2 linked regions of the Actinoallomurus bryophytorum genome follow. Each later gene encodes a partner of the first gene's protein in a complex. Links are inferred from orthologs where the notes say so. Each region holds a gene or a part of one and is shown on either strand. Other genes may lie near its edges.

The links.
Region 2: the proteins of secA (region 1) and secY are in contact, whole or in part, in a crystal structure (PDB 3DIN), measured with the Thermotoga maritima proteins. The link is inferred for Actinoallomurus bryophytorum from one-to-one orthologs. Residues at the interface, in WP_004082002.1 of Thermotoga maritima: Glu261, Ala262, Arg263, Lys300, Ala301, Arg302, Thr303, Ile304, Ile305, Leu323, Tyr324, Asp325, Pro326, Val329, Ser330, Tyr333, Ile336, Lys340, Phe345, Val349, Glu363, Phe364, Tyr374, Ser375, Gly376, Gly377, Glu393, Ile395, Thr482, Ser483; in WP_004081795.1 of Thermotoga maritima: Glu108, Gly109, Glu110, Glu111, Ala236, Glu237, Arg238, Arg239, Ile240, Thr241, Ile242, Gln243, Tyr244, Ala245, Arg246, Arg247, Val248, Thr249, Gly250, Arg251, Arg252, Val253, Tyr254, Gly256, Ala257, Ser258, Thr259, Tyr260, Leu261, Pro262.

The regions. Positions count from the first base shown.
Region 1 is NZ_VFOZ01000001.1:4,162,556-4,177,364, reverse strand. What follows is about bases 5,087-8,485. They hold secA (preprotein translocase subunit SecA), read right to left. Parts: upstream 8,107-8,485; coding sequence 5,287-8,106; downstream 5,087-5,286. Other genes in these bases: FB559_RS19705 (HGxxPAAW family protein), read left to right, coding at 8,361-8,485; FB559_RS19715 (RNA polymerase sigma factor), read right to left, coding at 5,087-5,148. Also shown: ptsP (phosphoenolpyruvate--protein phosphotransferase), read right to left, coding at 1-212; FB559_RS19740 (HPr family phosphocarrier protein), read right to left, coding at 205-468; FB559_RS19735 (SIS domain-containing protein), read right to left, coding at 483-1,526; FB559_RS19730 (GntR family transcriptional regulator), read left to right, coding at 1,726-2,481; FB559_RS43990 (hypothetical protein), read left to right, coding at 2,688-2,825; FB559_RS19725 (Rv3235 family protein), read left to right, coding at 3,001-3,501; FB559_RS19720 (CU044_5270 family protein), read right to left, coding at 3,542-4,552; more of FB559_RS19715, read right to left, coding at 4,549-5,086; more of FB559_RS19705, read left to right, coding at 8,486-8,669; FB559_RS19700 (winged helix-turn-helix domain-containing protein), read left to right, coding at 8,725-9,939; FB559_RS19695 (response regulator), read right to left, coding at 11,116-11,817; hpf (ribosome hibernation-promoting factor, HPF/YfiA family), read right to left, coding at 11,966-12,664; FB559_RS43985 (ComF family protein), read left to right, coding at 13,876-14,661. UniProt on the Escherichia coli protein: Required for protein export, interacts with the SecYEG preprotein conducting channel.
Region 2 is NZ_VFOZ01000001.1:3,854,950-3,869,261, forward strand. What follows is about bases 8,095-10,996. They hold secY (preprotein translocase subunit SecY), read left to right. Parts: upstream 8,095-8,845; coding sequence 8,846-10,147; downstream 10,148-10,996. Other genes in these bases: rpmD (50S ribosomal protein L30), read left to right, coding at 8,095-8,239; rplO (50S ribosomal protein L15), read left to right, coding at 8,239-8,691; FB559_RS18315 (adenylate kinase), read left to right, coding at 10,147-10,800; map (type I methionyl aminopeptidase), read left to right, coding at 10,873-10,996. Outside these bases: rplD (50S ribosomal protein L4), read left to right, coding at 1-549; rplW (50S ribosomal protein L23), read left to right, coding at 546-848; rplB (50S ribosomal protein L2), read left to right, coding at 977-1,810; rpsS (30S ribosomal protein S19), read left to right, coding at 1,821-2,102; rplV (50S ribosomal protein L22), read left to right, coding at 2,132-2,536; rpsC (30S ribosomal protein S3), read left to right, coding at 2,536-3,414; rplP (50S ribosomal protein L16), read left to right, coding at 3,422-3,841; rpmC (50S ribosomal protein L29), read left to right, coding at 3,841-4,092; rpsQ (30S ribosomal protein S17), read left to right, coding at 4,085-4,357; rplN (50S ribosomal protein L14), read left to right, coding at 4,436-4,804; rplX (50S ribosomal protein L24), read left to right, coding at 4,804-5,118; rplE (50S ribosomal protein L5), read left to right, coding at 5,118-5,693; FB559_RS18275 (type Z 30S ribosomal protein S14), read left to right, coding at 5,745-5,930; rpsH (30S ribosomal protein S8), read left to right, coding at 6,069-6,467; rplF (50S ribosomal protein L6), read left to right, coding at 6,483-7,019; rplR (50S ribosomal protein L18), read left to right, coding at 7,028-7,408; and 9 more genes. UniProt on the Escherichia coli protein: The central subunit of the protein translocation channel SecYEG. Consists of two halves formed by TMs 1-5 and 6-10.

The sequences.
Region 1 (14,809 bases):
ACGTCCTGTGCCTCGCCACCGGCCTTCGTGCCGCGTTCTTCCAGGTCGGCGGCGACCGTTTCGAGGGCGCCGAGCGCGCGCCCGGTCTCGGCGGCGGCGTCGCCGGGGTGACGCTCGCCCGCAGGTGGCTCGGGCACGGCGCCCGCGATCACGCGTACCGGTCCGGCTCCGATGCCGGGGCTGACGCCGAGACCACTCAGGCGGTCAGGCACCGCTCGCGGTCACCGTCGCGGCGAGCTCGTCGAGGGCGGAGTCCGCCCCGTCTCCCTCGGCGATGATCACGATCTCCTCGCCGTGGCGCACGTCGAGCCCGATCACGGACAGGATGCTCTTGGCGTTGACCGGATCGGCGTCCGGCCGGCCGACGGCGACGTCCATCGGCGCCTTCGTGGCGGCCTGGACGAACAGAGCGGCGGGACGGGCGTGCAGCCCCGCCTCGGATTGGACCGTGACACGGCGCTCGGCCATTGCGAACTCCCCCATTACGAATCGGTCTGCGTCACCTTGCCGAGGCCGCGCGGCATGTCGGGATCGATCCCGAGCCTGCGGGCCAGCCGTTCGGTGATCAGCTGACCGGGCACGATCAAGGCAAGTGGTGCGACCCACTCCGGCAGGTCCGGACCGGGGAGCGCACGCGTGGACGCACCGGCCAGCATACGGCCGCCGCCGATGCCGTACGCCTTCGCGCCCGCCGCCGTGACCCGCTCGGCCAGCGCGACCGCGGCGGGCAGCGTCGGGCCGGAGTCGGCCGCCACGACGATCGCGGGGGTGTCGTCGTCCACGACCGCGATCGGCCCGTGCAGCAGGTCCGCGTACGACAGGCCCATGGCGTGCAGGTAGCACGCCTCCTTCAGCTTGATCGCGAACTCCAGCGCGGTGCCGTAGGCCATGCCGCGTCCGGACACGACCGCGCCGGGCACACCCGCGAGCTCCTCCACGATCTCGGGCAGCGCGTCCGCGGCCTCGGTCGCCGCGATCAGCCGGTCGACCTCGTCGGGCGCCCGGCGCAGGTCGGCGATGTCGACCTCGGCGCCCAGGCCGATGCCGAGGACGGCCAGCGCCGCGAGCTGCGTGGTGTAGGTCTTGGTCGCGGGCACGGCCAGTTCGTCGCCAGCCCGGGTGACCAGGGCCAGCTGGGCGGCCTCGGCCAGCGGCGAACCCTCGCCGTTGGTGACCGCGACCGTACGCGCGCCGCAGTCGGCGGCCCAGTCGAGCGTCTCGACGATCTCCTCGGTCTTGCCCGACTGGCTGATCGCCACGGCGAGCACGCCGGAGAGGTCGATCTTCTTCTTGTACGTGGTCGCGATCGACGGCGAGGCGAGGGTGGCCAGCCGCCCGGCCTGGGTCTGGATCAGATAGCTGCCGTAGACGGCCGCGTTGTCCGAGGAACCGCGCGCGATGAACAGCACCTGCCGGGTCTCGCGGCCCAGGATGCCCACCTCGGCCACGCGGGGCAACAGCGCGTCGAGGGTCTCGCGCAGCGCGGTGCCCTGCTCACCGATCTCAGTACGCATCCGGGTGGTCATGGGATCTCCTTCGCCGTGTGCCGTACGGCTTGTCCGTCCGGGCCGTGCCTGCTTGCGGTCACCGGGCAGACTGTGATCGCGTCGTTACGCCTTCGTAGCCCTGACCTGCATTGACACGCTAACTGGACGTGTGGTCTAGTCCGGACTAGACCAGTATGAACCATACTTCACTCCCCGACTCTGCTGCCAGAGGTACCCAATGGGCAAGATCGATCCGACCAGCCCCGTGCCCAAGTACTTCCAGCTCCGGGAGATCCTCCTCGACCTGATCGAGGACGCCGAACTACCGGTCGACGCTCCGATCCCGTCCGAGCGGGAGCTGTGCCAGCGGTTCGGGCTGTCGCGGATGACGGTTCGGCAGGCCGTCGATCATCTGGTCACCGAGGGCCGGCTGTACCGCGTGCCGGGCAAGGGCACCTTCGTGGCCCGACCCAAGATCGAGATGCCGCTGCGCCTCGTCTCGTTCACCGAGGACATGCGCGCCCGTGGCCTCGAGCCCGGCGCTCGCGACCTCGACCGCCGCACCACGCCGGCCAACGCCCACCTCGCCCGGATCTTCGACGTCCCGCCGGGCACCGGGGTGCACGTGATCGAACGCCTGCGCACCGCCGACGGCGAGCCCATGGCCGTCGAGCGCTCCCACATCCCGGTGACCGTCGCCCCGGGCCTGCCGGACAGCCCGCTCAGTGACGCGTCGCTGTACGACGTGCTGGAGACGCGCTTCGGGATCATCTTCGACGCCGGCGAGCAGACCATCGAGGCCGGCATCGCCGACGTGGCCGACGCACGCCTGCTCGACCTGGCCCGCGGCAGCGCCGTGCTCCTGCTGCAGCGACGGTCGTTCATGAACGGCACCTGCGTCGAGCTCGCGGTGTCCACGTACCGGGCGGACCGCTACCAGTTGCACAGCGCTCTGGAGATCCCGAGGCGGAACCGGGTCTCGTCCCGGCCCTGACGTGCCCGGACTGCCGAGTCGCCGGCCGCCCGCATCTCGACGCCAGCCGTGCCGTGCCCGGGGCCGACCCTTGCCGAAGCAGGCGCTGAACCTTTCGGTCCGCATCTCGTATGCGTAAGTAGTCGGCTGAACACAGCGACTGCTTTTTCCTCTACGAGAAGGAGTACCCCTCCTTCGTCGAGCCGCCCGGCAACTGCTGGCACACCGTGCTCAGCGGCGCCGACAGCGATGAGGCGGTGGGCTACCGGCTCGTCAACGGGCAGTGGCTGGCGGTCGTCACGAGGTATTTCAGTGATGACCCCGGCGGGGGCGACGTGGGACACGGGGTCGAGCTGGACTTCTGAGCCGCCCTCGGCCCGGACGCATGTGAACGGCCCCGGGCGCCGGCCCGGGGCCGTTAGGTGCCGGGTCTCGTCCCGGCCGTGACCTGTCCGCATCCGGCCACGACGTATCAATTCGCGCTCTGAGCCCTCTTTGTGGCTGCCGCCGCGTGGCGGCCGTCACCTCCGGAGGTTCGCGATGCGCAAACGACCACCCGTACGCCGCCCGGCCCTGATCCGGCTCATCCCGTACGGCGGGCAGGTCCCGATGGGGATCGCGGTGTACGGGTCCCTGGCGGTCGCCCTGGACTCCGGCCCTCCACCCGGGCGCGTGCCCCGGCCGGTGCTCGGCGTCGTACGCGAGGGCTGCCCGGACCGGCCGACGGCCTTACGTGCCGAGGCGCGGCTGATCGCCCAGCTCGTCCTGGACGTACTGGCCGGCGTGCGGCCCTACCACCATCTGGCGGGGCGCACGACCCCGTCGCTGTTCGAGCGGCTCGAGTCCCTCGCCGCTCGCGTCCCGGGCCGGGCCGCGCCGAAGCTGAGCCGGCTCCGGGTCTGCGAGCCCGCACCAGGTGTGGCCGAGGTCGCGGTGGTCGCGACCTTCGGGCATCGCGTCCAGGCCCTGGCCCTGCGGCTGGAGCACGAACGGGGCCGATGGCGGTGCGCCGCCGTCGAGACGACCGTGCCACCCGGATGAGAGCCGCGAGGGCCTTCCCCCGGAGGGAAGGCCCTCGCGTTCAGCGCTGTCCAGGACCGTCGACCACGCGCCCGTCCAGGTCCGCCGAGTCGTTCAGCACCTCACCTGCGTGTCGCCAGACCTTCCCCTTCAAGATCTCGTCCTCGGTGAGGGTCATCCGTACGCCGAGGAAGCGATACGTCTTCCGGTCCAGGATGATCTGCTGGAGACTGCCCTGGTCGGCCCGGGTCACCGCCACGCCGGGACGCCCGGCCAGGTCCTTCACTCCCGGGACGACCGTGACGCCGGGAATCCTGGCGAGGGCCCGGTAGAGCGCCGCGTTCGTCTTCGGCGGGACGAGTTTGTCGTCATCGAGGATCTGTTCGATCCGCCCGAAGCTCCTCCGGCCGTTCCCGGAGTCCTTCGTGTCGTGCCGGATCTTCGCGAGCAGTGCGACCGGGTCGGTGGGCAGCGTGGCCACGTAGTCATAGAGCGCGCGTGGCGAACTCCTCCAGATCGCGGGGCCGGACACGGCTCCGTGACCGCGCCGGGGCCTGAGCTTTTCTCCCGGGCGGAGGACGTCCTGCGTCTCCAGCGGTGAGCCCTGCGTGGAGGACGCGATCTCCCTGCCGTCGAACCTCCACCACTGCTCGACCTTGACCTTGCCTCTCAGCGTCCCGATCGTGTTGCCCGGGGCGATGGCCCAGTTCTTGAGCTGCGGACTGTAGACCCACTGGTCCGGCCTCGGCCGGGGGACCGTCTGCCGCTCGACCTGCTGAGCCGCCAGTTCCAGCACGCGGGCGGGCCGGCCGTCACCCGGTGTCAGCGTCATCGGCGGCGTGGACCGGCCGGTCTGGGTCACGGCGACCGCCACGGCCGTACCGGCCGCCACCACCCCGACGGCCGCGAGCCGCCAGGCGACGTGCCGGCGCGGCGTCCGTGGGCCGGTCCGCGCCGGCGGCGCGTCGAACTCGGCGTGCAGGCGGGCCCATGCCCGCGCCTTCACCGCGGGGTCGGACCGCGGGCCGGCCGGACGGGCGCGGCGGACGAGCCCGATCTCCTGGTCGTTCATTCCGGTGCCTCCCGAAGAGATGTCGGGTCGATGTCGCCGAACGCCCGGCGGATCTTCTTGCGGACGCGGTGGAGGCGCGACCGGACCGTGCCCATGGGCACGCCGAGCGCTTCCGCGGCCTCCTCGTACGTCAGGTCCGCCCAGGCGATCAGGAGGAGCAGGTCACGCTCGCCGGCCGGCAGACCGGCCAGCACCGAGGCGACGCGGGGGCCGAGTCGCTCCGCGGTCACCCGTGCGTCGCTGCTGTCGGTGAAGGACGCGCTCACCCGGTCCGCGCCGGTCCGCGCCAGTAGCCGGTGGCGGCGGCGTTCGGCCCGGCGGTGCTGGCCGATGAGGTTGGTCGCGATGCCGTACAGCCAGGGCCGGGCGTCCGTCCTCGTCAGGTCGTAGCGCCCGCGGTTGCGGAAGGCGACGGTGAAGGTCTCGGCGCCAACGTCCTCGGCCGGCTCCGGACCCAGCCTTCGCGCGATGTAGCGGTGTATCTCGTCCCAGTGCCGATGGAAGATCTCGGCGAACCTCTCCGGGTCCGTGAGGGACGCGCTGATCGTCCTGCTGTCGTGCACCTCCCCGGCGCCTGGAGATGTTTTGATCGCCACCGTTTCTCCTCTCGGCGCGGATGCGTCGGTCATCAGGTACTTGGTGCGATCACGCCGTCCTGTTCCCTTTTTCTTTCTGAGACGCCGACGGCCCCGGGGGGATCCCCCGGGGCCGGTCGGTCTTGCGGTGCTACACGATCAACTGTTTCGCGGGTCACCGTGGCAGCGCTTGAACTTCTTGCCCGAACCACAGGGGCAGGGGTCGTTGCGCGAGACCCCGACGTAGGCGTCTTCGCCGTTGTCGGTGTGGGTCTCGACGCCACCCTCGCCGTCGACGGTGGGGGCGCTGTAGCTCAGGCCCTGCGGCCGGCTGGACTCGTCCAGGCCCTTGGCGACGATCTCGGGGGTGTCCTCGGCGGTCTCTGCCGTCTCGGCGGTGTCGGTCAGCTGGACCGGGGCCGCGCCGACGCCGGCGACGGCCGACTGCTGCTCCTCGTCGGCGATCTCCACCTCGAGGTTGAACAGGTAGCCGACCGACTCCTCCTTGATGCCCTCGAGCATCGCGGTGAACATGTCGTAACCCTCGCGCTGGTATTCGACCAGCGGGTCGCGCTGAGCCATGGCCCGCAGCCCGATGCCCTCCTGGAGGTAGTCCATCTCGTAGAGGTGCTCGCGCCACTTGCGGTCCAGGACCGACAGGATGACGCGGCGCTCCAGCTCACGAAGGACCTCGGCGCCCAGCTCCTCCTCGCGCGTGACGTAGGCGGCCTGAGCGTCGGCGGTGATCTTCTCGGTGAGCACCTCGGCGGTGAGGCCGGACTGGCCGCCCTCCTCCTCGATCAGGTCGTCGGAGCTGATCGAGATCGGGTAGAGCTGCTTGAACGCCTTCCAGAGCTTCTCCAGGTCCCACTCTTCGGGGAAGCCGTCGGCGGTGGCCGCGGTGACGTAGCCCGCGACGACCTCGTCGATCATGCGCTCGATCTGGTCGTGCAGGTCGGCGCCCTCGAGGACCCGGCGGCGCTCGGCGTAGATGACCTTACGCTGGCGGTTGAGGACCTCGTCGTACTTCAGGACGTTCTTGCGGATCTCGAAGTTCTGCTGCTCCACCTGGTGCTGCGCGGACCGGATGGCGTTGGAAACGATCTTCGACTCGATCGGCACGTCGTCCGGGATGTTGAGCCGGGTCATGATCGCCTCGACGCGTGCCGAGTTGAACAGCCGCATCAGGTCGTCCTCGAGCGAGAGGTAGAACCGCGACTCGCCCGGGTCACCCTGACGGCCGGAACGGCCGCGCAGCTGGTTGTCGATGCGCCGCGACTCGTGCCGCTCGGTGGCCAGCACGTAGAGCCCGCCGGCGTCGACGACCTCGACGTGCTCTTCCTTGACCGCCTGCTTGGCCTTCTCGATCGCCTCGGGCCAGGCCTTCTCGTACTCCTCCGGAGTCTCGAGCGGCGAGAGGCCCTGGGCGTGCAGCGCCTGGTCGGCGATGTGGTCGGGGTTGCCGCCGAGCGTGATGTCGGTGCCTCGACCTGCCATGTTGGTCGCCACCGTGACGCCGCCCTTACGGCCGGCCTCGGCGACGATCATGGCCTCTCGCTCGTGCTGCTTGGCGTTGAGCACCTCGTGCGGGATGCCGCGACGCTTGAGCATCCGCGAGAGCTTTTCGGATTTTTCCACCGAGGTGGTGCCGACCAGGACCGGCTGGCCCTTGTCGTTCCGCTCCTTGATGTCCTCGACCACGGCCTCGAACTTGGCCTGCTCGGTCTTGTAGACGACGTCGGAGACGTCCTCACGGATCATCGGCTTGTTGGTCGGGATCGGGATGACCCCGAGCTTGTAGATCTTGTTGAACTCGGCCGCCTCGGTCTGCGCCGTACCGGTCATGCCGCCGAGCTTGTCGTAGAGGCGGAAGAAGTTCTGCAGCGTGATCGTGGCGAGAGTTTGGTTCTCGTCCTTGATCGTCACGCCTTCCTTGGCCTCGATGGCCTGGTGCATGCCCTCGTTGTAGCGGCGGCCGTGCAGGACTCGACCGGTGAACTCGTCGACGATCAGGACCTCGCCCGCGTTGACGATGTAGTCCTTGTCCTTGCGGTAGAGCTCCTTGGCCTTCAGCGCGTTGTTGAGGAAGCTCACCAGCGGCGTGTTGACCGAGTCGTACAGGTTGTCGATGCCGAGCCAGTCCTCGACCTTCTCGACCCCGGTCTCCAGGATGCCGACGGTGCGCTTCTTCTCGTCGACCTGGTAGTCGCCGTCCTCGCCCTCGGGACCGTCCGTGGCCTTCTTGAGCCGCGGCACGATCTTGGCGAACTCGGTGTACCACTTGGAGTTCTGCTCGGCGGGGCCGGAGATGATCAGCGGGGTCCGCGCCTCGTCGATGAGGATCGAGTCGACCTCGTCCACGATCGCGAAGTTGTGGCCGCGCTGGACGCACTCCTCCAGGCTCCACGCCATGTTGTCGCGCAGGTAGTCGAAGCCGAACTCGTTGTTCGTGCCGTACGTGATGTCGGCCTCGTAGGCCTTGCGGCGCTCGTCCGGCGTCATGTCGGCCAGGATCACCCCGACCTCGAGCCCGAGGAACTGGTGCACGCGGCCCATCCACTCGGCGTCGCGCTTGGCCAGGTAGTCGTTGACCGTGACGACGTGCACGCCCTCCCCGGCCAACGCATTGAGGTACGCGGGAAGCACACAGGTCAGGGTCTTGCCCTCACCGGTCCGCATCTCGGCGATGTTGCCCATGTGCAGCGTCGCGCCACCCATGACCTGAACGTCGAAGTGACGTTGGCCCAGGGTGCGTTTGGCCGCCTCACGGGCCGTGGCGAATGCCTCGGGAAGCAGATCGTCGAGGCTCTCGCCATCGGCGAGGCGCTCCTTGTAAGTATCGGTGAGCGCGCGCAACTCCGCGTCGCTCATGTCGACGAAGTCTTCCTCGATCGAGTTGACCTGGTCGGCGATCCGCTTGAGCTTACGCAGAACTTTGCCTTCGCCGGCGCGAAGGATCTTGTCGATGACTACTGGCACTCTCGGGAGCTCCTCGAAGCGTTCGTGGTATCGCCGGGGGTCGTGTCCGACGGCGCATACACGACCCGTACGGTGTCATCGTAGGCGAGTCCAACCGTACAGCGGGACAACCGTCACTATCACGAGACCCGGGTTGTCCGCGACCGCGTCAGGGTTTGCCATGATCGTGTCAAACGATCGTGTACAAAGTTGAGCGACGGGCGTGTGACAATTCGTCCGCACGACTACGCGCGTAATCCCGCGGGGAGGGACGCATGGCCCAGAACTCACACGCAGGCCGGGCCAGCTCATGGCTGGCGGTCATCGTGATCTGGATCGGGTTCGGCGTCGGAGGTGCCGCACTGGTGCCCCATCCGAAATGGTGGCTGTTCTGGATCGGACTCGGGATCGTCGCGGTCGGCGGAATCATCGCCGCGGCCGTGCGTATCTTCGACGACGTCATCATGGACGGCCCCCGCGTCGAGCCTGAGGAACGGCACCACTCGGAGCTGACCGCCGCCCGCGGCGAGTCGGGCGGTCCCGAGATCGCCACTGACCCGGCCACGACCAAACCCCACGGCTGATCCTCCCCTTGTCACCGGCCGTCTTTCTGTCGGTGGCGCCCTCTACTCTCGGGTCATGCCTCCCCTAGAGCTCTCCTCCGAGCAGGCACGCCGGATCCAACTTCGCGCCCAGGGTCTCCTCGGGCGTGTCGTCACCCCGTCCCATGGTGGCGGTCTGCGCCGTGATCCAGGCGCGCGCCGGGCGCTCGGTGCGCTTCGGCATCTTGGGGCCGTACAGCTCGACACGATCTCGGTGCTGGCGCGCTCCCACGAGCTGGTCGCGTACGCACGCCTGGGCGCGGTCGGCCGTCTCTCGGTCGAGCACGCCTACTGGAACGGCACGGCGGCGTTCGAATACTGGTCGCACGCCGCGTGCGTGCTGCCGATCGAGGACTGGCCGCTCTACGCGTTCCGGCGGCGCGCGTACGTCGAGCGCGGGCAGCACTGGCACCGCACGCCGGAGCAGGCGTGCAAGGAGGTCCTGGCGCGCCTGCGTGCCGACGGGCCGCTCACCGCGACCGGGCTCGGCGGCGCCAAAAAGGGCGGCGAGTGGTTCGACCGCACCGACCACAAGATCGCCGCGGAATACCTCCTGGCCACGGGCGAGGTGGTCTGCACCCGCAGGGTCGGCTGGCGCCGCGTGTACGACCTCCCGGAGCGTGCCATCCCCGCCGCCCTCCGCGAGCCGGACCTGTCCGACGACGAGTGCGTCACGACCCTGGTGACCCGGGCCGGACGTGCCCTGGGCGTGGCGACAAGGGCCGACCTCGCCGACTATGTGCGGGTACGCGGAGACCAGGTGGACGGCGTGGTCGAGGCCACCGGCCTGGTGCCGGTCACCGTCTCCGGCTGGACCAACGGCACCGCCTGGGCCCATCCCGAGGCGCTGGCCGAGCCCCCGCGCGGCCGGCACCGAACGACGTTGCTCTCCCCGTTCGACTCACTGGTCTGGGACCGCAAACGCACCCAGCGCGTGTTCGCCTTCGACCACCGCCTGGAGGCCTACGTCCCGAAGCCGAAGCGCGTCCACGGCTACTTCACGATGCCCCTGCTGGCCGGCGGCCGCCTGATCGGCCGAGTGGACCCGGCCCGCGAGGGCACCACCCTGATCGCCCGCAAGGTCTCCTTGGAGCCGGCGGCGGTGAACACCCCCGCCAAGGCCGAACGCGCGATGACCTACCTGGCAGAGGCCCTACGCGAGGCGGCCGAATGGGTCGGCTGCGACGCGGTCCGCGTCGAACTCCTCGACCCACCCGCACTCGCCGCACCACTGACCGCCGCCCTCCGCTGACACCGAGCCACGCCACTGACGCGCGGGGTATCGCTCGAGTAGCGCCGACCTGCACAGACGCCCGCGGCCGAGGTCGCGGCCGTCGCTCTCCGCCTGGGCTGATATCTGCGGACGGTGGCCGTCGGAGGGCTGTTTGTCTGCGTCGGCCGAGTACGCGCGGCCATCACTGGTCCGTCCAGCCGGCCGGTCCTCGGGCGGCCGCACTCTTGGACGTGGTTGCTCGGACCAGTGCGGCATTCGGGATACGGAATCATCAAGCGGTGCCGACCACCTTGGCCGGGAACCTGCTCGGGCCGCACGCCCCCGATAGCGCGAGACTCTCCGCCCGAGGAACAGCCACCCGCCTTGTACACGCCCCGAGACCGCAACCGCACGGTCCACCCACCTGACAGAGTCCTCAAACGGCCTGCCCCTGGGCCTGGTGACCCGGACCGGTGCGGCATTCCAACAGCGAGACATCACGAACGGCCCGCCGCGAGAACCAGGAACGCAGGAACCGCTCCTGCCCGCCCCCCGATAGCGCGGGACTGCCCGCCCGAGGAACAGCCACCCGTCTCGCACACGTCCCAAGACCGCGCCACCGCACGGTCCAATCACCTGACGAAGCCCTCAAACGGCCTGTCCTGGGCTTGGTGACCCGGAACAGAGCTGCACGCGGGACCTACCCGGCTCACATCGCCCGCCCCTCGATGCGCGCTGTCGGTCGATGAACAGTTGCCATGTCGCGCGGGCGCGGGGCTGGTCTCGCGGTGCTGCGGCTCAACCTCGGCGACAGAGCAATGGTCACCGCACGTACCCAGGGGCCGTGTATTCGCCCTCAGCGTCACGTTCCGTTGATCTAAGACGGAGCTCGCCGACGGCGCTGCCACGTACCGCCTCCGCGCCGTACCAAGCCGACGTCAGTCAGCCCCCCAGCCGACTCTCACTCGAGGCACTCCCGGGCAACTCCCCATCCAGTCAGCTCTTGCCCGGCCGGCTCCTCGCTTGAGTCGGTGTCGGTCATCCGACCCGTCGTGGCCGCCGGGCGGCGACGGCTCACTCGCGTGGCGTGGATCGCTACAGGGGGGCATGGCGGCGCTGACGAGCGCCGCGCCGGTTGTCTGGGGTTCTCAGGCCGCGGCCTGAGCCGCGGGTGGCTCGATCCACCCGCTGCCGACCTCAGCTGATTCGGCTGATTCAGCTGATTTCGAGGAGCTTCTCGCGTACCGCGTAGACCACGGCCTCCATCCGCGAGTGCAGTTGGAGCTTCTCAAGGATGTTGCGGATGTGGTTCTTGACCGTGTTCTCCGAGATGAACAGCTCTTTGGCGATCTCTCGGTTGCCGAGGCCTCGCGCCACCAGGCGGAGGACCTCCATCTCGCGATCGGTCAGCTTGGGTGCCGGCACCTGCTGCTGACGTTCGTCACCGCGCTTGGCCATGACGGCGAACTCGGTGATCAACTTGGACGCCATCGACGGGCTGATGAACGACTGGCCGTCATGCACCGCGCGTACGACGTCGGCGACCTCGTCGATCGAGACATCCTTCAGCAGATATCCGGTGGCGCCTGCCTTGATCGCCTCGAAGAGATCCTCCTCCTCGTCGCTGATCGTGAGCATGACGATCTTGACGCTCGGCACCTGGTCCTTGATGGATGTGCATGCCTCTATGCCACCGCGGCGGGGCATTCGGATGTCCATGAGTACGACATCCGGTACCAGGTCACCCACCTGTTCCACGGCCTCCTGGCCGTCGCCGCACTGGCCGACGACCTCGATGCCGTCCTCGTCGTCGAGAACCATCTCCAGGCCACGACGGAACAGGGCGTGGTCATCGACGATGAGGACACGGATAGGGTCACCGGCCACGGTGTCACGAGTCTGCGGAGCCTCGCTCAACTCCTCCTCCAAACGGTGCGCCGGCCCATGGGGATCCTGGGCGTGTCGCGGGGGTGAGATCAACGACCGTGTGGTCCCAGGCACGACCCACCGCGGGTCGCGCCTGGGACCAGATTGGTCGAGGTCATGGCGCGGCGCAAGCGCAGCGTCACTCCTCGACTAGACGGATCACCCCATAGTCCCAGCCTCGGCGCCGGTATACGACACTCGGACGCAGACTCTCCTTGTCACGGAAGAGATAAAAGTCGTGACCGACCAGCTCCATCTCGAAGAGAGCCTGGTCAATGGTCATGGGGTCGGCCTTGTGCGCTTTTTCCCGCAGAACGACCGGACCGTCGCCTTCCATCGCGATCGGCACGATGTCGTCGCCCAGGGGCGGGGCGTACGTGTCCTCGTCCCATGATCGCGGTGCTTCGACGGTCTCGGTGGCGGCCGGAGCCGCGGCAGGGACGGAGTCCGGCTGGTTCGGCTCGGCGCCAACTGGAATGTCGTCGGGATCCGGCGCCAGCGCCGAGGCGAGCCTGGCGCGACCGTGGTTGCCGTGGTGGACCTTGCGCCGGTCGCACATGCGCCGCAGCCGTCCCTCGAGCTTGCCGAGGGCCATGTCGAGTGCCGCGTAGCGGTCGTCGGCCGCGGCCTCGGCCCTGATCACGGGGCCACGGGAGACGATGGTGAGTTCGATGCGTTCACGGGTGTCGGACTGACGAGGGTTGTGCTCTTCAGAAACCTCCACGTCGACCCTGATGACCTTGGGATCCAGCTTCTCGACCTTGGCAAGCTTGGTGTCCACATGACGACGGAATCGATCGTTGACGTCCGTATGGCGGGCCTTCACGATGATGTCCACGGGGACCCCCCTCCTCCCGGTATTCAAGAGCACCCGACACGGGGAGCCGGGCTCGACACTCCCTTGTTCCTGATTCAGTTGCGATCAAACGGGGGCAACACCCGCCCGGCCGACCTGGTCTTCGTCCCCACATCCGCCTGCGGAGAGTCTCGCGGCGCTTTCGCCACTACTGCTCTTCTCCCGGTCCGGAGGACATCTGATCCCCCGGTGAGGCAGGTCTTACTTCTAAGCCGCACCGTGATCGGTCGACGAGAAGTCGCCTTACGTGGGCCGTTTCGCCTGCGGCTGGCATCGGCTTGCCGGGCCGGTTGAGACTCGGCGCAACCACGGACCCGGGCGGGTGTCATGTCAGGAACGCTAACCCCTTACGCCACGAATGTCAGGTGGGGACCCCCAGAAAAAACACGGATAGTCATTGGGGGGCCTGGTTTCGGTCCCACCGCTGCCGCTTAGACCCTCCGGATGGGGGCCAGGGCGTGGGATGTGTCACGTTCCACGTACGACCTGGTCAGTATTGTCGGGAGGTTCGAGACGTTTCGCTCAATGCGCAGGTTCCGTCGCAGCCTGTGCCGGTGGACCTTCGCCGATCTTGGGCGGCGGTGCCGGTATTCGACTACCCCGGGTAGCCGAATCCACCTTTATCCGGGGACATGACACCTCCGGCGTGTCGAACGTTCGCAGCCGCCCCAGGTCCCACTTCCGCTGTCAGGTCCGGACCTGCAATCGGCCCCATCCCGACGCGGCACAGACGCGCTACGCGGTATGTGGCAGAGACGCGCTACGCGGCGGGTGACACAGACGCCGTACGCCGTACGCGGTCGCGGCGCAGAGGCGGTACGCGGTCGCGCGGCACAGACGCGCTATGGCGCAAGCGGCACGCGGCGCAGACGCGGTGCGCGCCGCGCGACATAGACGCGGTACGCGGTCGCGGCGCAGACGCGGTACGCGGCGCACGGCGGTACGCGGCGCACGGCGGTACCGGCGCACGGCGGTACCGGCGCGCGGCGGTACGGGCGCGCGGCGCAGACGTGGTACGTGGTACGCATCGCGATCCCGGGTATAGAGCCGTGCCAATCGTGGATCCCCAGTGGAGAGCCATGCCGAGCCTGAGATCCGCCCCCGCCTGCACCTCCGCGTCAACCCCCGAAGGTTTTCCACAAGCTGTGGACAGGACTGGCGCTCAATCCCCTGGCGGGGCAGGCTCACCGAACATGAGCGTTCTCACCGCAGCACTCGACCTGATACTTCCCCAGCCGTGCGCCGGTTGCGGCATACCGCACGGGCTCATATGCCCGGCCTGCGAAGAAGCGCTCGTCAAACCCGCAAGGTTGTGCCTGCCAAGTCCGGTCCCGTCGGGCCTGCCCCCGCCCTTCGCCGTCGCGCCGTACGCCGGGACGGTCCGCCAGTTGATCGTGGCGCACAAGGAGCGTGGCCTGACCGGCCTCGCACGCCCTCTCGGCGTCGCTCTGGCACGCGCGGCACTCGCCGCCGCTGACTCCGCGGGCATGGGGTCTCCGCTCGTCCTGGTCCCCGTCCCGTCGTCTCGTGAGTCCGTACGCCGCCGAGGCCACGACCCCACCCTGCGGATCGCCCGCGAGGCGGCGAAGGAGGCCACACGTGAGGCAGCGGAGACGCAGAGCGCCGTACGGGCGCCCATACGGAGAGCCGGGCACCGCTCCGGCAGGCGAGCAGCAGTGTCATGCGTCCCCGCACTCGCCCACCAGCGCCGAGTCGCCGACCAGGCCGGCCTGACAGCAGCCGACCGAACGACCAACCTGTCCGGCGCGTTACACGTTCGGCTCGACCTGCACGGAGTACGCGCGATCATCGTGGACGACGTCGTCACCAGCGGATCAACACTCACCGAAGCGGCCCGCGCCCTACGAGCCGCCGGAGCGGAGGTACCCGCGGCCGCCGTAATAGCCGCCACCGAACGCCACACAGGAGGCCCGTTCTCCACACCGACCCGGCACCAGGAGGTACGCCTGCAGACCTAGAAAATCGAACCGAACGCCTCCGGCAGTACGGCCTTGGACCGGCCCGGTCAGCCTGAGTCCGCACTGGGACGGCCTGCGGCAGCCTGTGACCGGTCGCAAGGCTAGCGATGGGGCGGAGCACGGGTTCACCTGAGCGCGGCCTGCACAG
Region 2 (14,312 bases), 310 kb from region 1 along the record:
GCCGCGGCGCGGCAGGGCACGCACAAGACCAAGACCCGCGGCGAGGTCTCCGGCGGTGGCAAGAAGCCGTATCGGCAGAAGGGCACCGGCCGGGCCCGTCAGGGTTCGACGCGCGCCCCGCAGTTCGCCGGCGGTGGCATCGTCCACGGCCCGCAGCCGCGCTCGTACGTGCAGAAGACGCCCAAGAAGATGAAGGCCGCCGCGCTTCGCGGTGCCCTGTCGGACCGGGCTCGTCACGGCCGCGTGCACGTGATGTCGGCCCTGGTCGAGGGCGACACGCCCAAGACCAAGGACGCGGTCACCGCGCTGCGCTCGATCAGCGAGGCCGAGAAGATCCTGTTGGTCCTCGACCGTGAGGACAGCGTGAGCTGGCTGAGCATCCGCAACGTCGCCGAGGTGCACGTGCTGATGGCCGACCAGCTCAACACGTACGACGTGCTCTGTAATGACGAGATCGTCTTCACCGAGCAGTCGTACCGGGCCTTTCTCGCCAAGGCGCTGGGTCAACACAGCGTCGACCACGTCGGTGGGAAGGAGAAGGCCAAGTGAGCAGGATCACCGACCCGCGCGACGTTCTCATCGCACCCGTCATCTCTGAGAAGAGCTACGGACTGCTGGACGAGAACAAATACACGTTCGAGGTTCGCCCGGACGCCAACAAGACCCAGATCAGGCAGGCCGTTGAGTCCGTCTTCGGGGTCAAGGTGACCGGCGTGAACACGCTCAACCGGTCGGGTAAGCGCAAGCGCACCCGGTTCGGTTATGGCAAGCGCAAGGACACCAAGCGGGCCATCGTGAGCCTGGCCGAGGGTGAGCGGATCGAGATCTTCGGAGGCGCGGTCTCATGACCCTCTCCTCCGTGGCGTACGGCTCCCGTGAGGGAGCGCAGGTGCGCGACCTCCGGACCCCGAGCATCGCGGAGGGCCGGTCCGGATCGGTAAACCGTCCGAAGACAGACAAGGGATGAACGAAAAAGATGGGCATCCGTAAGTACAAGCCGACGACTCCCGGTCGCCGCGGTTCGAGTGTGGCCGACTTTGTCGAGGTCACCCGGACCGAGCCGGAAAAGTCGCTGGTGCGTCCGCTTCCCAAGAAGGGCGGCCGTAACGTTCACGGCCGTATCACCACCCGGCATCAGGGCGGCGGTCACAAGCGGGCGTACCGGGTCATCGACTTTCGGCGCGCCGACAAAGACGGCGTGCCGGCCAAGGTCGCGCACATCGAGTACGACCCGAACCGCACCGCGCGGATCGCACTGCTGCACTACGCCGACGGGGAGAAGCGCTACATCCTCTGCCCGACCGGTGTGAAGCAGGGCGACCGCGTCGAGAACGGTCCGACCGCCGACATCAAGCCGGGCAACTGCCTGCCGCTGCGCAACATACCGACCGGTACGGTCGTGCACGCGATCGAGCTTCGGCCCGGTGGCGGCGCCAAGCTGGCCCGTTCGGCCGGCTCCGGCGCTCAGCTGCTGGCCAAGGAGGGCAAGTACGCCACGCTGCGTATGCCCTCGGGCGAGATGCGGATGGTGGACCTGCGCTGCCGCGCCACGGTAGGTGAGGTCGGCAACTCAGAGCAGTCCAACATCAACTGGGGCAAGGCCGGCCGCATGCGGTGGAAGGGCAAGCGCCCGACCGTCCGCGGCGTCGCGATGAACCCGATCGACCACCCGCACGGCGGTGGTGAGGGCAAGACCTCAGGTGGCCGTCACCCGTCCAGCCCGTGGGGCCAGCCAGAGGGTCGCACCCGGAAGGCGAACAAGCCGTCCGACCGGCTCATCGTCCGACGTCGTAGCAAGAAGAAGCGGTAGGAGTTGTCCGATGCCACGTAGCCTCAAGAAGGGCCCGTTCGTCGATGACCACCTGATCAAGAAGGTGGACACGCAGAACGAGAAGGGCACCAAGAACGTCATCAAGACGTGGTCGCGGCGCTCCATGATCGTGCCCGACATGCTCGGTCACACGATCGCCGTGCACGACGGCCGCAAGCACGTCCCGGTGTTCATCACCGAGGCGATGATCGGCCACAAGCTTGGAGAGTTCGCCCCGACGCGGACGTTCAAGGGCCACATCAAGGACGACCGCCGCAGTCGGCGCGGCTGACCGTAAGTATCGAGAGCGAGGAAACAGCGATGGAAGCCAGGGCCCAGGCGCGGTACGCCCGCGTCACGCCCAGAAAGGCCCGCCGCGTGGTGGACCTCATCCGCGGTATGCAAGCCGCGGAGGCTCAGGCGGTGCTGCGGTTCGCCCCCCAGGCTGCGAGCGAGCCGGTGTACAAGGTGCTCTCGAGCGCCATCGCCAACGCCGAGCACAACGACAAGCTCGACGCCGACACGCTCTGGGTGAGCCGGGCGTGGGTCGATGAGGGCCCGACGCTCAAGCGCTACCGCCCGCGTTCGATGGGGCGTGCGTACCGCATCAACAAGCGCACCAGCCACATCACGGTCGTGGTCGAGTCACGGCCCGAGGGCAACAAGGCCGGCGCCGGCAAGAACGCCGGGAACACCGGCCGTAAGCAGACGAGGAGGACCCGCTAGTGGGGCAGAAGGTAAACCCGCACGGGTTCCGACTGGGCATCACCACCGACTTCAAGAGCCGGTGGTACGCCGACAAGCTGTACAAGGACTACGTCAAGGAAGACGTGTCGATTCGCCGGATGCTGACCCGCGGCATGGACCGCGCGGGCATTTCCAAGGTCGAGATCGAGCGCACCCGTGACCGCGTCCGCGTCGACATCCACACCGCGCGTCCCGGCATCGTGATCGGCCGCCGGGGTGCCGAGGCCGACCGCATCCGCGGCGACCTGGAGAAGCTGACCGGCAAGCAGGTCCAGCTGAACATCCTCGAGGTCAAGAACCCCGAGATCGACGCGCAGCTCGTCGCGCAGGGCGTTGCTGAGCAGCTGTCCAGCCGAGTCGCGTTCCGCCGTGCCATGCGTAAGGCGATCCAGAGCGCCATGAAGAGCGGCGCCAAGGGCATCAAGGTGCAATGCGGCGGCCGCCTCGGCGGCGCCGAGATGTCACGCTCGGAGTTCTACCGCGAGGGCCAGGTGCCCCTGCACACGCTCCGCGCCGACATCGACTACGGCTTCTACGAGGCGCGTACGACCTTCGGCCGGATCGGTGTGAAGGTCTGGATCTACAAGGGTGAGGCGCCGACGAGCCGCGCCGAGCGCGAGGCGCAGGCCGCCAAGGAGCGTGCCGCCGGTGGCGGCGGTCGCCGTGAGCGGCCGCAGCGCCGTGGCGGCGGCGGCGGTGGTGGCGGCGGCGAGCGTGGCGGCGGCCGTGGCGGCCGTGGTGGCGAGCGTGGCGGCGACCGCGGTGGCCGGCAGCAGCAGGCCCCCGCGAGCGCGCCCGCCGAACAGCAGCAGGCGACTGAGGCGGCTGCGCCGTCCAGCGCGGGTGAGGGGAGCTGAATTACCAATGCTGATCCCTCGCAGGGTCAAGCACCGCAAGCAGCACCACCCGAAGCGGCGTGGCAAGGCCAAGGGCGGCACCAAGGTCGTCTTCGGTGAGTTCGGCATCCAGGCCGTCGAGGGTTCGTACGTGACCAACCGGCAGATCGAGGCCGCACGTATCGCCATGACCCGGCACATCAAGCGTGGCGGAAAGGTGTGGATCAACATCTACCCCGACCGTCCGCTGACCAAGAAGCCCGCCGAGACCCGCATGGGTTCCGGTAAGGGCTCGCCGGAGTGGTGGGTCGCGAACGTCAAGCCCGGACGAGTGATGTTCGAGCTCGCCGGCGTCCCGGAGGAGCTCGCTCGCGAGGCGCTTCGCCGCGCGATGCACAAGCTCCCGATGAAGTGCAAATTCGTGAAGCGTGAAGTGGGTGAGGCGTGATGGCCAGCAACAGCCTTACCGCCGACGATCTGCGGTCTCAGCCCGAGGAGGAGCTGGTCACCAAGCTGAAGGAGGCCAAGGAGGAGCTGTTCAACCTCCGCTTCCAGGCGGCTACGGGCCAGCTTGAGACTCACGGACGGCTGCGCGAAGTGAAGCGGGAGATTGCCCGCATTTACACAGTGATGCGGGAGCGGGAGCTCGGCATCGTCGTGCTGACCGAGGAGCCCGCGGAGGAGTCCACCGATGAGTGACCAGAACACCGAGACGCGGAGCTACCGCAAGATCCGTGAGGGTCTGGTGGTCAGCGACAAGATGGACAAGACCGTTGTGGTCGCCGTCGAGGACCGTGTCAAGCACGCGCTGTACGGCAAGATCATTCGCCGTACGACAAAGTACAAGGCGCACGATGAGTCCAACGCCTGTGGCATCGGCGACCGGGTCCGTTTGATGGAGACCCGTCCGCTGTCCGCCACCAAGCGCTGGCGCGTCGTGGAGATCCTTGAGAAGGCCAAATAGTTGGCAGTCGCGCCGAGCGACTGAGGATCGAATCCGCCAGGCTCAACTGAGAACCGGCGAGAATAAACAGGAGTTGACGTGATCCAGCAGGAGTCGCGACTCAAGGTCGCCGACAACACGGGTGCCAAGGAGATCCTTTGCATCCGGGTTCTCGGCGGCTCGGGTCGGCGCTATGCGGGCATCGGCGACATCATCGTCGCGACCGTGAAGGACGCCCTTCCCGGAGCAGGCGTGAAGAAGGGTGATGTCGTTAAGGCCGTCGTCGTGCGCACCCGCAAGGAGCGCCGCCGTCCCGACGGCTCCTACATCCGCTTCGACGAGAACGCGGCTGTGCTCATCAGGGACGGCGGAGACCCGCGCGGTACGCGCATCTTCGGGCCGGTCGGCCGGGAGCTGCGCGACAAGAGGTTCATGCGCATCATCTCGCTCGCGCCGGAGGTGCTCTGATGAAGATCAAGAAGGGCGATGACGTCATCGTCATCGCAGGCAAGGACAAGGGCGCGACCGGCAAGGTCATCGCCGCCGACCCCAAGCGTGAGCGCGTGGTCGTCGAAGGCGTGAACATGGTGAAGCGCCACACCAAGGAGACGAACCAGGGACCGCGCGGCGCCAAGGAGGGCGGGATCGTCACCAAGGAAGGTGCGATCCACGTCAGCAAGGTGGCGCTCGCCGAGGACGGCAAGCCCACCCGCGTCGGTTACCGCATCGACGACGACGGCGCGAAGGTTCGTATTTCGCGCCGTTCCGGTAAGGACATCTGATGACTGCGGACACGACCACACAGGCAACTCCGAAGCCTCGCCTCAAGCAGCGCTACCGCGACGAGATCGCCAAGGCGATGCGCGAGGAGTTCGGCTACGCCAACGTGATGCAGATTCCCGGGTTGACCAAGGTGAAGGTCAACATGGGTGTCGGTGACGCCGCCCGCGACTCGAAGCTCATCGAGGGCGCGGTACGCGACCTGACCACCATTACCGGGCAGAAGCCCGCCGTGGCCCACGCGAAGAAGTCGATCGCGCAGTTCAAGCTGCGCGAGGGCATGCCGATCGGTGCGCACGTGACCCTCCGCGGTGACCGCATGTGGGAGTTCCTCGACCGGCTGCTCTCGCTGGCCCTGCCGCGTATCCGTGACTTCCGTGGCCTGTCGCCCAAGCACTTCGACGGCAACGGCAACTACACGTTCGGGCTCACCGAGCAGGTGATGTTCCACGAGATCGACCCGGACAAGGTCGACCGTCAGCGCGGTATGGACATCACGATCGTGACCACCGCGACGACCGACGACGAGGGCCGGGCGCTTCTGCGGCACCTGGGCTTTCCGTTCCGAGAGAACTAGCCGGCGGCCGTCGCCGGGTTCGGCGGCGACCGTCAGTTATGAGGAGATTAGATGGCGAAGAAGGCTCTGATCGCCAAGGCGAACCGGAAGCCCAAGCACAGCGTGCGCGCCTACACTCGGTGCTCGCGCTGTGGGCGTCCGCGCGCGGTCTACCGCAAGTTCGGCCTGTGCCGGATCTGCTTCCGGGAGATGGCGCATCGCGGCGAGCTGCCCGGCATCACCAAGTCCAGCTGGTAAGGCCGGCTGAGCACTGCGGCCGACCAGCATTTCAATAATGACCAACCGGGTGCCTGAGCAAGGCATCCACGACCACGTCGAAGGTCCGTCACGTGCCAATCACGTACGGAAACCGCGGCGAGGAGGGCCCAGTAGGCCATGACGATGACCGACCCGATCGCAGACATGTTGACGCGTCTGCGGAACGCGAATTCGGCGTACCACGACACCGTGAACATGCCGTACTCGAAGATCAAGGCGCACATCGCCGAGATCCTCCAGCAGGAGGGTTACATCTCGGGATGGAGCGTCGAGGACGCCGAGGTCGGCAAGAAGCTTGTGGTCGACCTCAAGTTCGGCCCGAGCCGTGAGCGTTCGATCGCCGGACTCAAGCGGGTGTCCAAGCCGGGCCTGCGGGTCTACGCGAAGAAGGACAACCTGCCGAAGGTCCTCGGTGGTCTCGGCGTCGCGATCATCTCGACGTCTTCTGGCTTGATGACCGACCGGCAGGCCGGCCGTAATGGTGTGGGCGGGGAAGTCCTCGCCTACGTTTGGTAAGGGGAGGGAAACAGCATGTCGCGCATCGGACGTCTGCCCATCCCCGTCCCCGGCGGCGTCGACATCAAGGTCGACGGCCAGGTGGTCACGGTCAAGGGGCCCAAGGGCGAACTTCAGCACACGGTGGCCCGGCCGATCGAGGTCGTCCAGGAGGACGGCAACGTGAAGGTCGGCCGCCCCAGCGATGAGGGACCGGTCCGTGCACTGCACGGTCTGACCCGCACGCTGATCAACAACATGGTCGTCGGAGTGACGCAGGGATACAGCAAGACGCTGGAGATCGTCGGCGTCGGCTACCGCGTCCAGGCCAAGGGCAGCAACCTCGAGTTCTCCCTTGGCTTCAGCCACCCGATCACGGTGGAGCCGCCGGCGGGCATCACCTTCCGCGTCGAACGGCCGACCCAGTTCGTGGTCGAGGGCATCGACAAGCAGAAGGTCGGCGAGGTCGCCGCGAATATCCGCAAACTGCGCAAGCCCGACCCGTACAAGGGCAAGGGCGTGCGTTACCAAGGCGAGCAGATCCGCCGCAAGGTCGGAAAGGCTGGGAAGTAGTCGTGCCTGTGAGCAAGACTCAGGTCCGGAAGCGGACCTCGGCGCGCGCCGCGTCGCGGTCCCGCCGGCACCTGCGCGTCCGCAAGAAGATCCAGGGCAGCGCCGAGAGGCCGCGCCTGGTCGTAACGAAGTCGGCGCGGCACATGTCCGCGCAGATCATCGACGACATCGCCGGCCGTACGCTGGTGTCCGCGTCGACGCTCGACTCCACGCTCCGTACGGACGAGGGCGACAAGACGGCCAAGGCACGCAAGGTCGGCGAGATTCTGGCCGAGCGCGCCAAGGAGGCCGGCATCGGCAGCGTGGTCTTCGACCGCGCCGGGCACCGATACCACGGTCGCATCGCGGCTCTGGCCGACGGTGCGCGCGAGAGTGGGCTGGAGCTCTGATGGCCCGCTCGCAGCAACTGATGGACGAGAAGAGGAACCACTAATGGCAGCACCACGTCGTGGCGGCGGCGAGCGGCGCGACCGGCGTGATGATCGCCGGGGTGGCGCCGACAAGGGCCAGTCGTACATCGAGCGTGTCGTAGCGATCAACCGTGTCGCGAAGGTCGTCAAGGGCGGCCGCCGCTTCAGCTTCACCGCGCTGGTCGTGGTGGGCGACGGCAACGGCACCGTGGGTGTCGGCTATGGCAAGGCCAAGGAGGTGCCCGCGGCGATCGCCAAGGGTGTCGAAGAGGCCAAGAAGCACTTCTTCAAGGTGCCGCGTATCCAGGGCACCATCCCGCACACCAGCCAGGGTGAGGAGGCCGCGGGAGTCGTACTCCTGAAGCCGGCCAGCCCCGGTACCGGCGTCATCGCGGGTGGCCCCGTGCGCGCCGTGCTGGAGTGCGCGGGCATCCACGACGTCCTGTCCAAGTCGCTGGGCTCCTCCAACGCGATCAACATCGTCCACGCGACGGTGGCCGCGCTGAAGCAGCTCAACCGGCCTGAGGAGATCGCGGCCAAGCGCGGCCTGCCGATCGAGGACGTCGCCCCCGCCGCCATGCTCAAGGCTCGCGCGGCCGGGAGCGAGGCTCGCCAGGAGGTCGGCTCATGACCAACCTGAAGATCACTCAGGTGAAGTCGCAGATCGGTGGCAAGCAGTACCAGCGTGAGACGCTGCGCACCCTGGGGCTCAAGCGGATCGGCCAGAGCGTCGTCCGCGAGGACCGCCCCGAGGTGCTCGGGATGATCCAGACCGTACGCCACCTGGTCACGGTCGAGGAGGTTGACTGATGGGAGCGGAGACTCCGCTGCGGCCGCACCACCTGCGGCCCGCACCGGGCGCTCACAAGTCCAAGACCCGTAAGGGCCGTGGCGAGGCGTCCAAGGGCAAGACCGCCGGACGCGGCACCAAGGGCACCAAGGCACGCGGTTCGGTGCCGGCCGGGTTCGAAGGCGGTCAGATGCCTCTGATCCGCCGGGTTCCGAAGCTCAAGGGCTTCAAGAACCCCTTCCGTGTCGAATACCAGGTCGTCAACCTGGGACGACTCGCCGAGCTCTACCCTGAGGGTGGCGAGGTTACGCCGGACGATCTGGCGGCGAAGGGCGCAGTGCGCTCGGGCCGTCCGGTCAAGATTCTCGGCACTGGTGACATCTCCGTAACGGTGCAGGTCAAGGCGCATGCCTTCTCCGGTTCCGCCAAGGAGAAGATCACGGGTGCCGGGGGCAGCATCGAAGAACTGTGAGCACAAGCCCTTGTGGGAATCGCCCCCGCCAGTACCCGGCGGGGGCGTCAGCCCATGCAAGGGCTGTTAGAGTTCGATCGGCGGCTATCGCCGTCGCCTACCATCGACCGGGGCCCGTCTGTGGCCATTGGCCGGAATTCGCGCAGGAGGAATGGTGCTGACCGCGTTCTCTCGGGCGTTCCGAACACCCGACCTGCGCAAGAAGCTTGTCTTCACGCTCTTCATCATGGCGGTGTTCCGGCTGGGTTCCCAGCTGCCGGCGCCAGGCGTGAACACAGGTGCCATCCATCGCTGTGTCGATGTGGCGACCAAGGGTGCCAACGGCAATATTTACGGGTTGGTCAACCTGTTCAGTGGCGGTGCGCTGCTGAAGCTGTCGATCTTCGCGCTGGGCATCATGCCCTACATCACCGCGAGCATCATCCTGCAGCTGCTGACCGTGGTGATCCCGCGTCTGGAGGTCCTCCGTAAGGAGGGTCAGGCCGGCACCACGAAGATCACGCAGTACACGCGTTACCTGACGATCGGTCTGGCGATCCTCCAGGGCACCGGCATCGTCGCCATGGCGAGCACCGGCAACCTGTTGCAGGGCTGCACCGAAGAGCTTCTGTGGAACAAGAGCTGGTTCACCATCGTCACGCTGGTGATCGTCATCACCGCGGGTACGTCGGTGATCATGTGGCTGGGCGAGCTGGTCACGGACCGCGGCATCGGCAACGGCATGTCGATCCTGATCTTCACCCAGGTCGTCGCCGTCTTCCCGAGCGAGTTCTGGAACATCTACAAGACCAAGCACGGCTTCGTCTTCGCGATCGTGCTGCTGGTCGGTGTGGCGATCGTCGCCGGTGTGGTGTTCGTCGAGCAGGCTCAGCGCCGTATCCCGGTGCAGTACGCCAAGCGAATGGTCGGCCGCCGGATGTACGGCGGCACGTCGACCTACATCCCGCTCAAGGTCAACCAGGCCGGTGTCATCCCGGTCATCTTCGCCTCGTCCCTGCTGTACCTCCCGCAGCTCGTGGTGCAGATGTGGCACAGCACCAACCCGGTCAGCACCTTCATCTCGAAGTACCTGGTCAAGGGTGACCACCCCATTTACATGGGCATCTACTTCGTTTTGATCATTTTCTTCACGTACTTCTACGTCGCGATCACGTTCAACCCGACCGAGGTCGCCGACAACATGAAGAAGTACGGCGGCTTCATCCCCGGGATCCGGCCCGGCCGGCCGACCGCGGAGTACCTCGACTACGTGCTGACCCGTATCACCGCACCGGGCGCGCTCTACCTGGGGCTCATCTCGCTGATCCCGATGATCGCGTTCGGGCTCATCGGCGCCAGCCAGAACTTCCCCTTCGGTGGCACGAGCATTCTGATCATGGTCGGTGTCGGGCTGGACACGGTCAAGCAGATCGAGAGCCAACTCCAGCAACGCAACTACGAGGGCTTCCTGCGGTAGTGCGAATCGTGCTCGTGGGCCCCCCCGGAGCGGGCAAGGGGACACAGGCCCAATTCATCGCATCGCACCTGTCGATCCCGAAGATTTCGACAGGTGACATTTTCCGCGCGAACGTAAGCGGAAACACCCCTTTGGGGCAGAAGGCCAAGGAGTACATGGACCGTGGTGACCTCGTCCCGGATGAGGTCACCATCGCCATGGTGAGGGACCGCCTGGCCGAAGACGACGCGCAGGAGGGATTCCTGCTCGACGGCTTCCCGCGCAACGTCCCGCAGGCGGAGACGCTCAAGAAGATCCTGTCCGAGATGGACCGCAAGCTCGACCTCGTGCTCGAGCTGGTGGTCGACGACGACGAGGTCGTACGCCGGCTGTCGGGCCGCCGTACCTGCCGTAAGTGCGGCCGGATCTGGCACGTGGCCTTCGACCCGCCGACCAAGGACGGCGTCTGCGACGTCTGCGGGGGAGAGCTGTTCCAGCGCGACGACGACCGCGAGGAGACCATCAGGCATCGTCTGGAGGTCTATCAGGAACAGACCGCACCTCTTGCGTCGTTCTACGCGGATGAGGGCATCTTGGTGGGCCTGGACGCCACTGGGCCCGTCGAAGAGGTCACGGAGCGGGCGCTCGCCGCGCTCCGCCGGTTCGCCGCCTGACGGACCGGCACGCACGGAGCGCCCACGCGGTCATCCTCGAACCAACCCCTGACCCAGGTGCGGAGCGACAGAGTGTGGAAGAAGCGTAAGCCGGCCATCCAGATCAAGTCGCGGGACGAGCTCGCGGTCATGCGCGAGGCCGGTCTCGTCGTCGGCCGTACCCTCCAGCGGCTCACCGAGGCGGTCCGGCCGGGGATCACCACCGCCGACCTGGACGCGATCGCGGAGGAGTCCATCCGCTCCCAGGGCGCGACACCCTCGTTCAAGGGCTACCACGGCTTCCCGGCCAGCATCTGCACCTCGATCAACGAGGAGATCGTGCACGGCATCCCGAGCCCGGGCAAGGTCCTGCACGAGGGCGACATCATCTCCATCGACTGCGGTGCGATCTTCGACGGCTGGCACGGCGACTCGGCGGTGACCGTCCCGGTCGGCGAGATCACCCCCGAGCTCCGGCGGCTGATCGAGGTCTGCGAGGAGTCGATGTGGCGCGGCATCGGCGCGGGCGTGGCCGAGGGCCGGCTGAGCGATATCGGTAATGCGGTCGAGACCTATGTGCGTGCCGAGGGCGACTATGGCATCGTCGAGGAGTACGTCGGCCACGGGATCGGTACCGAGATGCACATGGACCCGCCAGTGCCCAACTACGGCGAGGCCGGTTATGGGCCAAGCCTGGTCCCCGGCATGTGCTTCGCGGTCGAGCCGATGATCAATCTGGGTACGGCAGCGACCCTGCTTCTCGACGACGAGTGGACCGTCATCACCGATGACCGGCGCTCTTCGGCGCACTTCGAGCACACCTTCGCCGTCACCGAGGACGGCCCGTGGGTGCTCACCGCACTCGACGGCGGCGCGGCACATGGTTACCGGAGCCGCGACGAGAGGATCAAGGATGGCGCTCAATCCTGAGATGCGGGCCTCCGACGCCGACCGCGACCGGGTCGCGGCGGCGCTGAGAGAGCACTGCGCTCAGGGGCGCATCGACGTCGACGAGCTGAACGGCCGTCTCGAAGGGGTCTACACCGCGCGGACCATCGGCGACCTGCAAAAGGTGACCGACGACCTGCCCGAAGAGGACATGTACGAGCTCCCGGTGCCGGCGTGGCGGCATTCGTCGCCGGCCCGCGGCATGGCCGGCGGCAGTCTCTACCACTCGAGCATGCGTGCGGGCTGGGCGACGTACGCGACCGTCAACCTGGTTTGCATCGTGATCTGGCTGCTCACCGCCGTGCCGTCGGGAGCCTGGTACCCCTGGTGGATCTGGGTGGCCGGTCCGTGGGGTGCCTTGATGCTCGCCGGGCAGATCTTCGGTCCCCACGACGACCGGCGCTGACTCACACCGCGGTGGCGCCGACGGTGCGAAAGTGCGTGACCGCGTTCAGGCCGTCGATGAGGTGCAGCGCGAAGCCGGCCTTCGCGGTGGAGAGGGCCTGACGGCCACCGGGGTCGACGTGCACCTGCCGGTACGTACTCGGGCAGGTCGTGGCGACCGTACCCGCGAACCCGCTGACCGATCCCGCGTGCACGTGTCCCGCGATGACGCGTACGACCTGCGGGTGACGGGCGATCACGGTGGAGAGCCGGTCCGGGTCGGCGTGGCCCATCTCGTCGATCCAGCGGACGCCGATCGGGAAGGGCGGATGGTGCATCGCGACGACGGCGGGTGTGCCGGGCTCCTCCGCGAGGGTGGCCTCGAGCCACTCGGGATCGGACAACGTCCCGCCGGGCTGTCCCGGGATGGTCGAGTCGCAGCACACCAGCCGGACACCTCCCACGGTCACCGCGTAGTTCGCGGCCGGGACGGCGGGGAACGCCTCCAGCAGAGCATCGACGTCGTCGTGGTTTCCCGGAAGCGGATGTACGGGCATCGGCAGCCGTTCGAGCTCGGTGCGCAAGAGCGCGTACTCCCCGGGGCGCCCGTGGTCGGTGAGGTCACCGGTGAGCACGACGCCGTCGGGCGGCGTGGACAGGGCCAGCACGGTCGTCACGGCCTCCCGCAGGGCCCGGACCGGCGCCGGATCGTCGTCGGCGAGATGAAGGTCGCTGAGCTGAGCGATGATCGTCATGGCTCGACAGCCCACCACGGGTACACGGGAATGACCATGTCCACTGCTGTGTTGGGAAGTAACAGGAGTGGTCGGCTCGTCGGTGAATCCGCTGTGATTTCACATTCTCGGGGCCGGTGACGTACACTTCTTTGTCGGTCCTGTGTCGGCTCATGTCTGCATGCATCTTGCATGCTCGGGGCGCCCGCGCGGACCGTTCTCCTGACGAACCGATCAGCGAAGCGCGGAGGACATGCCCAAAAAAGAAGGGGCCATCGAGATCGAAGGCACCGTCGTCGAATCTCTCCCGAACGCCATGTTCCGGGTCGAGTTGGACAACGGGCACAAGGTTCTCGCCCACATCAGCGGGAAGATGCGGATGCACTACATCCGGATCCTTCCCGATGACCGAGTGGTCGTTGAGCTGAGTCCTTACGATCTCACCCGCGGCCGGATCGTCTACCGCTACAAGTAATCAGTTCACCCACTGGGGTTGCCTTCCCCGCGTCGGCAGCGCGGGGGTGACCCTGCTATCGAGGAGACCCAGTGAAGGTCAAGCCGAGCGTTAAGAAGATCTGCAGCAAGTGCCGCGTCATCCGCCGGCATGGCCGGGTCATGGTCATCTGTGACGACCCGCGCCACAAGCAGCGCCAGGGCTAACCACCCGACCGGCCACGCCGAATGCCAGCTCGACGTGCGAAGCAGAGTGAGCGCCTGAGGGTGCTCGTGAGCTCGCGGCCTAGAGCAGGCGTGGCCGGACCAACAGCAACGTTCCGCGGCTCCTATGACAGGAGCGACCCTCGGTCGGAGGCCGGGGCCTCACCCGGGCAGGGGTGAGGAGGCGGAGCGCAAGACCTCCGTGAAACAGAAGGGAACTGCCCGAGATGGCACGCCTTGTCGGCGTCGACCTCCCGCGCGAAAAGCGCCTCGAGGTCGCTCTTACCTACATTTTCGGCATCGGCCGCACCCGCGCGCTCGAGACCCTCAAGGAAACCGGCATCAGCGGTGACCGCCGGGTCCACGAGCTCGGCGATGACGAGCTGGTGCAGCTCCGTGACTGGATCGACGCGAACTACAAGATCGAGGGTGATCTTCGTCGCGAGGTCCAGGCGGACATTCGTCGCAAGATCGAGATCGGCTGCTACCAGGGCATCCGGCATCGTCGTGGGCTGCCGGTTCACGGTCAGCGCACGCAGACCAACGCCCGTACGCGCAAGGGCAAGAAGAAGACCGTGGCCGGCAAGAAGAAGACCGGCAAGAAGTAGTCCGGAGCCCGTGCTGTAACGGCACGGAGGCCGCCGCGACCGGCGGTCGAGCCCACGGACCGATGACCTCCAGGAGACTTGAGAGCAGATGCCGCCAAAGAGTCGTACCGGTGCCAAAAAGGTGCGCCGCAAGGAAAAGAAGAACGTCGCTCATGGGCACGCCCACATCAAGAGCACGTTCAACAACACGATCGTGACGATC